Regions from separate parts of the Arthrobacter sp. StoSoilB22 genome, predicted to be linked through region 1. Evidence: predicted binding sites of a transcription regulator. Region 1 holds the regulator's gene; each other region holds the start of a gene.

Region 1 (3,274 bases):
GCCATGAGTGTTTTCGTTGACGTTGAGCAGGATCGGGACATCGAGCTGCGGTGCGCCATAGGGGCTCAATCCACGCAGGTTGGTCCGAAGGGGAAGTCGGTCAAGTCGCTCAAGCTGGTCACTCACCAACCCAGTTTAAGGGGCGGCCGGGACTGCCGACTAACTGTGACGCCCGACCCTTGATTTCTGCGGGTGCCGAGGGATCAGTTTGCAGGGACGAACAGCTGCTGGCCGGGCAGGATGCGGCCGCCCCGGAGGTCGTTGAGCTGGATGATCTCGGCGATGACGTCGCGGGGGTCACGCTCGGGAGCGGCAGCGCCGGCGATGCCCCAGAGGGACTGACCTGGCTGGACTGTAACAGTGACGGCAACAGGCGGACGCAGTTGGGACTGCGAGTCGGCTGCCTTGGCCGGGGAGTTGATAAATCCGGCAAGACTCAGCAACGCTGCAACCAACAGCATGGCCGGGATGCCGAAGAAGACGATCCGTCCCCTTCGGGTCAGGCGCAGGCGAGCGGGTGCCTGGGTAGTACGGAAATCAGCGAACGTAGTGACTGCGGACATGAGCTGAGCCCTTCTGAGCTATTGCCACGCTCCGGGATGCCCGGTGCCTGGCTGCCAATTCTTTGTGTTCCCCTGGGCCTGCCCCGGATGTTCGAACGCTTTGTTCGAACATCCAGCTTCAGCATCAGGTTTATAGAACACATATTCGAACCTTGCTATGACATTTTTAGCACTTATCAACGAACGGTGTCGAGACTCGCTAGAACAAATGTTTGATAAACGCCTGTGCCTGCCCTACGTTTGAGTGAAGAAGCAGCACTGTTTCAGTGGAACAGGAGGGTCTGACATTTTTGCAGACCTGACACCCCTGGCCCTCATCAGGGCGGAATGGAAAGGCATTGGCGAACATGGCAGCGAAAGCCACAGGCGGAGGGGCACCCCTGCGGAGCCAACAGCCTCAAAAGAGTCCCAAAAGCCTGACCGTCCGGCAGAAAAAGATCCTGGAGACCATCCAGAGGTCAGTCAATGACAACGGCTACCCTCCCAGCATGCGCGAAATCGGCGACACCGTGGGTCTGGCCAGTTTGTCCAGCGTCACGCACCAGTTGTCCCAATTGGAGAAGCTCGGCTACCTCCGCCGGGACCCCAAGCGTCCCCGCGCCATGGAAGTGCTGATGCCCCTAACCCTTGATGGCGGGCCCATCCCCGGTGTGGACGCTCCGACCACCCTTCGCAGCGCCGGTGGCCTGGCCGTCACCGAGCTAGCCAGCGCCAGTGATACCGCCATGGTCCCCTTGGTGGGGCGCATCGCGGCAGGTGGACCGATCCTGGCTGACCAGACGGTGGAAGACGTGCTTGCACTCCCACGGCAACTCGTGGGGCATGGCGAACTGTTCATGCTGAAGGTGGCCGGCGATTCCATGATCGATGCTGCTATCTGTGACGGCGACTGGGTGGTGGTCCGGCGACAGAATGATGCCATCAACGGCGACATCGTTGCCGCCCTGCTGGATGATGAAGCAACCGTGAAGACTTTCCGGCAGCGGGACGGTCACACGTGGCTGCTCCCCCAAAACACCCAGTACGAGCCCATCCTCGGAGATCAGGCCACCATCATGGGCAAGGTCGTCTCGGTACTGCGCTCTCTTTAAGCGCTCACGCCCTTTAAACGCAGCTTCCCGTGGACACCAGCAGGTGTTCACGGGAAGCTGTGCATTACGGGGCTTTAGCCGAGCCCAGACGTTCCAGAACGCCTCGAACCACCGACCGGTCCGTGGTGGCCCAGAACGGCGGCAGGGCGGCACGTAGAAAGCCCCCGTAGCGCTCGGTCGAAAGCCTGGAGTCGAGTACCGCGACCACCCCTTTGTCTCCCGTCGAGCGGATCAGTCGGCCAGCGCCCTGCGCCAGCCGAATGGCAGCGTGCGTGGCTGACACGGCCATGAAACCGTTCCCGCCCGATTGGGCAACCGCCCGGGAACGGGCAGTCATCAGGGGATCGTCAGGACGTGGGAAGGGAATGCGGTCAATAACCACCAGTCGGCATGAGCCACCCGGAACGTCTACCCCCTGCCACAGGGACATGGTTCCGAAGAGGCACGTATCTGGCTCGTCCGCGAATTGCTTCACCAGGGCCGCCATGGTGGATTCTCCCTGACAGAGAATGTCCACATCCAGCCGGAGCCGCATGGCATCGGCGGCTTCTTCGGCAGCACGCCGCGAGGAGAACAGGCAAAGCGCTCCGCCCCCGGACGCCCGGATGAGGTCTTCCAATTCGTCCAGCGCCTCCGGCGAAGTACCGCGGCCCGGTTTGGGCAGGTGCTTTGCCACGTATAGAACACCCTGTTTGGGATAGTCGAAGGGCGATCCCACATCAATGCCCGTCCAGCTCGGCGCGCCGTCTCCAATCAGGCCAAGACCACCCGCGGCGGGCTCGAAGGCCGAGCCGATGGCCAGGGTCGCAGAGGTCAGCACCACAGTATGGCCGGCAAAGAGCCCCTCTCGAAGCCGCCCCGCCACACTGAGCGGGGCAATATTAATCAATGCAGGAGCTGTCTCGTCCGGCGGAGAATATCCCTGCTGGGGGTCGAACGTGCTGTTCCGCGAGAACCAGACCACTTCGCGGTTCTCCTTCGCGGCGAGCATCCGCTCGCACAGTTCCAGGATGAGCATGAGCCGTGAGCGCGCAAGCTGCCGTCCGCCGTCGACCGCGTTTGAAGAATCCGTCTTCGAGTCCGAGAGCGCGGCGCGCGTGGCGTCCCGCAATTGGTCAAGGCAATCCAGCTGTTCGTCGTTGAGGCCGTTGGGCAACAGACCGTTGGGCACGCCAGCTATGGCCATATCCAAGCTGTCCGCAGCTGCGTTGAGGGCGTCCACGGTGATGGCCGTATGCTTGCGGGCACTTGATGCCGCCGCGTGGACCATGGCCACGGATAACTGTCCTGAAACGGCTCCGGTTACCCGGTCCTGAAGCTCGTGCGCCTCATCAACCACCACGACGTCGTACTCGGGCAAGACAGCCAGGCCTTCAAAGGCGCTGACGGCCAACATGGCATGGTTGGTGACTACGACGTCGGCCTCACCAGCCCTTGAACGGGCCAGCTCACTGAAGCACTCTTCTGCCACGGGGCACTTCTGGGCACCCAGGCACTCCATGGACGTGACGGAAACCTGCCGCCAAGCCCTGTCGGTGACGCCGGGCATGAGTTCGTCGCGGTCTCCGGTAGTGGTCTTCTCCGCCCATTCCCTGAGGCGGACCACTTCCTTGCCCAGCT
Region 2 (3,274 bases), 260 kb from region 1:
CCGTCACCTACGGCGACTTGCTCATCGACTGCATCGTCCGCAACGTGTGGGCTGTGGGCGAGGGCTATATGCCCAACACGCAGATCCAGATCTCTGCGAGCACCGCCGACGGCGAGCCATTCTTCGACCTCACAGCCGCAGCCGTGGGCTCGGCCTGGCTCAGCCCGCAAACTTCCACGCCCTCGGAGCACAACACCGTGATTATCCCGCTCAGTGCTGAGGACCCGGAGGGGGCACGGAACCTCTCCCTGTTCAAGAAAGACGGTTCCTGGCCGGGCGTCATACCGAAGCCTTTCTCCTATGACGTCACCGTCAAGAGTGGCTGATCCCACGCGACAGCCGCTCCGCGCGTTAGCGGCCCCCACGGCCGTGGTTTGCCTGAGTACAGGGCGTCGAGGACGCTAAGGTCGGCGCCGCTGACACTTGCCTTACCGCTGGCGCGTGACCTTGCGTGGCTGGCGGAACTCCTCGGGCACGTTGACAACGCCCTTCGGAACAGCAACCGTTATTCCCTTTTTGGTGACACTGGTGACCTTATGACCCAGCTGCTTGGCGTACTCAACCACGGGTCGCGAGGCAGCCCTGTTCCGGGCGATGGCGATGAGCACGATCGTGAGGAACGCGAGGGTCAGCAGTCCGGGCACCACGATGGCGATCGCCGGGCTGATGAGACCGTTCAGAAGCAGGGCCGGACCGAGGAACCACAGCGCGACAGAGGACACCATAAACCCGAGAACCAACTTCTCGGAGTGTGCGTGTACGGCCTGGGCGTGGGCCAGCTCATCCGGGTAGCGTTCCTTGACCATGCGTGTGATGTCGGCGCTAAGCGCGCCACCGAGTTGCCTGGTCCGGTCGGTCATTGCTCTCCTATGTGTTCGTGCCAGAAGTTGTTCGCTTGATCTTCCCTCAAAATACTCGTCATTCGTCTCACCGCGAGAAACCATCGCCCTGAGGTGCCGAGCGAAGCGGAATGGACAGGATGTCTGGGGTCCGCTGTACACTGAATTATCGAACATATATTCGAATAAAGGTGTGTTGTGGGCGTGATAGTCGGCCCCCGCGTGGTAGATGCGGGCTTTTCCCTGATGTCAGTACTGTTGGCACCTATTCCTGTGGCGGCGGGATATCCCTCGCCTGCGCAGGACTATTTTGATGGTCGGATTGATCTCAATGAGCATCTGATCAAGGATGTCACCAGCACGTTCGTGGTGAGGGTGACGGGTCAGTCCATGGAGGGTGCCGGGATCAGTGACGGGGATGAGTTGATCGTTAACCGGGCACTGGAGCCCAAGGATGGGTCCGTCGTCGTTGCTGTCCTTGATGGTGAGTTGACCATCAAAAGGCTGCGCGTCACGCCGTCGGGAGTGGTGCTGCAGGCGGACAATCCCAAGTATCCGGACATTCGAGTGCCCGCGATGTCGGAACTGACCATTTGGGGCGTAGCCACAACGTGCCTGCATCACATTTGATTGAATCCAGCCGGTAGGGCTTCGCACCCTCTGGGTCGCCGACGCCCTCCTGGGCATCCTCTTCCCCACGCTGGCGGCCCTCGGGGAAGGCTTGGCCACGCGGGCCATCTACCTGGATTTCCGTACCACCGGCATCCCGTCTGCCCGGACTTTTCCACAATCCGGTGGGCGGGATGTTTTCTTGTCGGGGCCCGAAGGTACAGTAGAAGTATTCGAATATATGTTCGAATACGCGGCGTGTCCTGCACTGAAACGGCGGCTCGCGTGCTAATGCCGATTTAGGGATGGAAATGTCCAAGCCAGCGCTCATGCACCGCATGCAGGAGATTGCCCATGTGGATATCAACTGCTTCTACGCCTCGGCGGAGCGTGCCTTCAACCCAGCGTTGGAAGGCAAACCGTTGATTGTCCTGTCCAACAACGACGGCTGCGCTGTGACCAGATCGCCGGAGGCCAAGAAACTGGGAATCGGGCTGGGGGAGCCATGGTTCAAGCTCGCGCCACGGGCCGAGGAATGGGGATTGATAGCCCTGTCGAGCAACTACGAACTGTATGGAGACATCAGCTCGCGCGTCATGGAGCTCCTGGCCCGGTACTCAGCATGGCAGGAGGTGTACTCCATTGATGAGGCGTTCCTGGGAGTGAAGGGGCAACCGGATGACCTGCTGGAATTGGGGCGAACCATCAAGGTTGCCTGCCAACGGCATGTGGGGGTTCCCGTTTGCGTAGGGATCGCGCGCACTAAGACTCTCGCCAAGCTGGCCAATAAGTGGGCCAAGCATAATCCGGCCTTCAACGGTGTGTGCCGTTGGGACTCCATTCCCGAGGCCCAACGCGAGGCACTCATGGCGCGGCTCTCCGTGATAGAGATCTGGGGCGTCGCCACCCGGCTCACAAGACGCCTGAACGCGATGGGAATCTTCTCCATCCTGGACCTGGTCAGGGCCGACCCTGTGGCGTTGCGGGACAAATTCTCCATTGTCATGATGCGCACTGTCCTGGAACTGCAAGGCACGCCCTGCATCCCTATGGAGGAAGAACGAATCGGGCGGGACCAACTGATTTTTTCCCGGTCTTTCTCCACGCCGATCACCACGGCCGCGGAGTTACGTCAGGTGCTCAGCGTCTACGGTCAGATGGCCAGTGCCAGGCTGGCCAAGCACGATCTTCAGGCCAAACTGCTGACTGCCTTTGCTGCAACATCGGTCTACAACCCCAACGACAAATCGTTCCCCACCGTCAACATCAAACTACCCATGCCAACCTCGGACCCCGTTCTGCTGACCAAGGCCGCACACGCTCTGGTTCCCAGGATCCAGGAAGGCGTCAGGTACGCCAAAGCCGGGATCATGGTCACTGACCTTCGCCCCAGCGGCAACCAGAAACCATTGGAAATCTTCGAGAACCCGCATGAAGAGCAGGGCATTGGCCCCTTGCTGGAGCAAGTCAGCAAGCGGTATGGCCGGGGCTCCATTGGTTTGGGCCATGCGGGCATCAAGGGCGGCCCGGACTGGTCCATGAAACGGGACATGCTCAGCCCCCGCTACACCACCAACTGGGACGAACTTCCCCTGGTGAAGGCGGCCTAGCGTGGCAGGGAAAACCGTGGCAGGAGGACTAAGCCCGCAGCCGGTAACCCCGCTTCACCACGGTTTCCACCAGCTTGCCGTCCGGAAGGGAGGACCGCAGCCGGCTCACCGTCATATCCAGGGCGTGCACAGAGCCGCGCAAGTCCAACAAGTCAGAGAGAGCCTCCCGGGACAGTACAGCTCCACCCGCACCCAGCAGCGCTCGCAACAGCAGCA
Region 3 (3,274 bases), 1.8 Mb from region 1:
TTCTTGGCTTCGGCGAATGCGGGCGGTTCGTGCAGGGTGCGGCGGATGAAGAAGGCCACCAGTACTACCACAGCGCTGAGCCAGAACGGGATGCGCCAACCGATGCCGTACTTGATGTCATCCGGCAGGGCCACCACGGGGATGAAGACGAGGGCTGCAAGGATTTGGCCACCCTGTGTACCGGTGAGGGTCCAGGAGGTGAAGAAGGAGCGGCGGTTGTCCGGGGCGTGCTCAAGGGTCATGGAGGAAGCGCCGGCCTGCTCGCCTGCAGCGGAGAGGCCCTGGCAGAGCCGGGCGAGGACCAGCAGGGCCGGAGCCCACCAGCCAATGGTCTTGAAGTCGGGGAGGCAGCCGATAACAAATGTGGCTGCCCCCATGAGGACCAGCGTGAACATCAGGACCTTCTGCCTGCCAATGCGGTCACCGAAGTGACCCAGAATCACCGCACCCACGGGGCGGGCAACGTAGGCGAAGCCGAAAGTTGCGAAGGACATGATGGCCGCGTTCGCGTCGGCGGAGGGAAAGAAGACGTGGGGGAAGATCAGGGCCGCGGCAGAGCCGAAGATGAAGAAGTCGTAATACTCGACGGCGCTGCCCAGGAAGCTGGCAAGCGCGGCTTTCTTGGGGGTTCCGGAAGTGGTTTCAGTGCCTGGCGTCGCTGACGGCATTGTTTGGCTCATGGGGTGTTCCTTCTGTGACGACGATGTCGCGGATCTGGCTTCTGTGGGGAGACCCAAGCATGGTGCGGCCGGTCGATCCCTGCATTAGTAACCACATGGTGAGAGCTACTTGTGCAATACAGCAATAGTGGCTGTGAGTGGGGTCACTTGTCAAGAGATGTCACCACCATCTAGAAATAGCTCTCACTATGTGAGAGCATCAAAACATGAGTGTGAAAGAGGACACAAAGACCGACATGGTCGGCAAGGCCTTGAGCCTGTTGGTTCTATTGGGAAATGAACCGCGCGGGGCGAGTGCGGCGGATCTGGCAAGGAGTGCGAATCTCCCGTTCAGCACCACGTACAGACTGCTGGGTTCACTGACCCGCGATGGATTTGTTGACTACGAGCCCGATGGGCGTCGGTACCACTTGGGACTACGCGTCTTCCAGCTCGGCCAGCGCGTTTCCAATCACCACGGCTTCGCGGCAACGGCGCTGCCCGTCCTTCAGCGTGTCACTGAAATTACGCATGAGGCCACCATCTTGTCCGTGCGCGACGGCAATCATCACCTCACTGTAAACAAGGTGGACGGACCCAAGACCTTTCGGGTCACCAGCGACCCCGGTCACCTGGGCGCCTTGCACACTACCTCCGTGGGTAAGGCGATCGTGGCGTTTGAGGATGAGATCGAGCGGAAGAGGCTGCTGGAGGAGCTCCCCCTGGATCCGCTCACCGAGCACACCATTACCGACCGCGACAAGTTCCGCGAGGAGATCGAGCAGGTGCGACGCCAGGGTTACGCGGTGATGGATGAAGAAAACGAGATTGGCATGCGCGCCGTCGCTGTTCCGGTTCTCAACTCACAGGGCCATGCGTTCGCCTCCCTCGCCACGGCCGTCCCGGTGTTCCGCATGAGCATGGAGGAATTGATTGCCCACGTCCCTACCCTGCAGGAGGCCGCGGCTGAACTCGCGGCCCGCCTGCCCCAGCGGTGACCCTCACCCAACCAGGTCGCAATAGTGCGCGTTTAGACGGCTCTAAGCGCGCTTAACTGCTACTTGGTTGGGTGCGCACTGTGGAAATGTTCGCGATAAGAACAAGCGTGCGGAATATGAACACTTGTAGTAATCTAAATAACACCCCGGCTGGAAGCGCCCCAGAAAGCGCCAAAAGCTCGGCGGTGCTGAAGTCAAAGGAGCTTTAGGATGAGCAACCGAGCCGAGTCCGTTCTGGTGGGCCTCGTAGGCGAAGGCGTCATGCCCTCACTCACGCCGCCCATGCACGAACGCGAAGCCGATGTGCAGGGCCTTCGCTTGCTGTACCGCCCCATCGACTTGCTGGAACTGCAGTTGCCGGCCACCGCCGTCGGGGATCTCCTGACGGCGGCGCAGCGCATGGGCTTCAACGGACTGAACATCACGCACCCGTGCAAGCAGTTGGTGCTGGGGCACCTTGATGAAATTTCCGACGACGCCGCGCGCCTGGGTGCCGTCAATACCGTCCTGATTCAGGACGGCCGGCTGATTGGCCACAACACTGACTTCTCCGGCTTCGGCTCGGCGCTCGCGGACGGCCTCCCCGAGGCGCGACTAGACCGCGTAGTTCAGTTAGGTGCAGGCGGTGCCGGTTCCGCCGTCGCCTACGCACTCCTCAAAGCCGGCGTCGGCACCCTGGACCTGGTGGACATGGATCCCGCCCGCGCCGCGGAACGTGCCGCCGAGCTCGGGGGGCTTTTCCCTGAAGCCACCGTTACGCCGCGGAGCATCAACGAGCTGCCCGAGATCATGCCCCTCGCTGACGGCTTGGTGCACTGCACTCCCATCGGCATGGCGGCCCACCCCGGGCTCCCCTTGGACATGGGCCTGGTGGAGCCGCGGCATTGGGTGGCGGACATCGTCTACCGCCCCATCGAAACGCAACTGGTCCGCGAGGCGCGGGCCAAGGGATGCGACGTCCTCGACGGCGGTCGCATGGCAGTCGGTCAGGCAGCCGACGCCTTCCAGCTCATCACTGGACGCGAGGCGGACCGCGATCGCATGCGGGCGCACTTCCTGGAGCTGATCGCCGCCGAAGAAGAGGCACTCTTGGCAAAGGCGGCCAACTGATGCGCACCGGAATCGCCACGGTTTGCCTGTCCGGCACGCTGAAGGAGAAGATGCAGGCCTGCGCGATTGCGGGCTTCGATGGCATCGAGATCTTCGAACAGGACCTCGTCACGTCCCCCCACAGCCCGGAAGAGGTCCGGACAATGGCCGCCGACCTCGGCTTGGGCCTGGATCTCTACCAGCCGTTCCGGGATTTCGACGGCGTCACTCCGGACCTGCTGAAGGCCAACCTCAAGCGGGCCGAGGCCAAGTTCAAGCTCATGTCACGTTTGGGCATGGACACCATCCTGGTCTGCTCCAACGTGGCCACGGCAACCATTGACGACGACGATCTCAGAGCCGAGCAGCTCGCGGAATTGGCAGAGTTGGCCGGGGCGCACGGCGTCAAGGTTGCCTACGAAGCCCTGGCGTGGGGCAAATACGTCAACGACTACGAGCACGCCTACCGCCTGGTTGAGATGGTGGACCACCCCAACCTCGGCACCTGCCTTGACTCCTTCCACATTC

The links. Region 1 encodes LexA, which represses DNA repair genes until DNA is damaged. Its sites were predicted from a motif close to TCGAACANNTGTTCGA; they were not measured.
Region 2: LDN70_RS06715 (Y-family DNA polymerase) is a predicted target of LexA. The motif match lies at 1,682-1,697, and genes of this name have one in related genera.
Region 3: LDN70_RS20330 (shikimate dehydrogenase) is a predicted target of LexA. The motif match lies at 1,755-1,770, and genes of this name have one in related genera.

Annotation. Positions count from the first base shown of each region.
Region 1 covers NZ_AP024652.1:1,651,040-1,654,313, reverse strand. Annotated here, with positions in the region: gene LDN70_RS07855 (histidinol-phosphate transaminase) at 1-126, opposite strand, end outside; gene LDN70_RS07850 (LysM peptidoglycan-binding domain-containing protein) at 204-563, opposite strand; gene lexA (transcriptional repressor LexA) at 911-1,654, shown strand; gene LDN70_RS07840 (ATP-dependent DNA helicase) at 1,719-3,274, opposite strand, start outside.
Region 2 covers NZ_AP024652.1:1,390,461-1,393,734, forward strand. Annotated here, with positions in the region: gene LDN70_RS06700 (hypothetical protein) at 1-326, shown strand, start outside; gene LDN70_RS06705 (hypothetical protein) at 429-860, opposite strand; gene LDN70_RS06710 (LexA family protein) at 1,038-1,469, shown strand; gene LDN70_RS06715 (Y-family DNA polymerase) at 1,760-3,058, shown strand; gene LDN70_RS06720 (uroporphyrinogen-III synthase) at 3,087-3,274, opposite strand, start outside.
Region 3 covers NZ_AP024652.1:4,382,152-4,385,425, reverse strand. Annotated here, with positions in the region: gene LDN70_RS20340 (MFS transporter) at 1-680, opposite strand, end outside; gene LDN70_RS20335 (IclR family transcriptional regulator) at 887-1,657, shown strand; gene LDN70_RS20330 (shikimate dehydrogenase) at 1,868-2,767, shown strand; gene LDN70_RS20325 (bifunctional sugar phosphate isomerase/epimerase/4-hydroxyphenylpyruvate dioxygenase family protein) at 2,767-3,274, shown strand, end outside.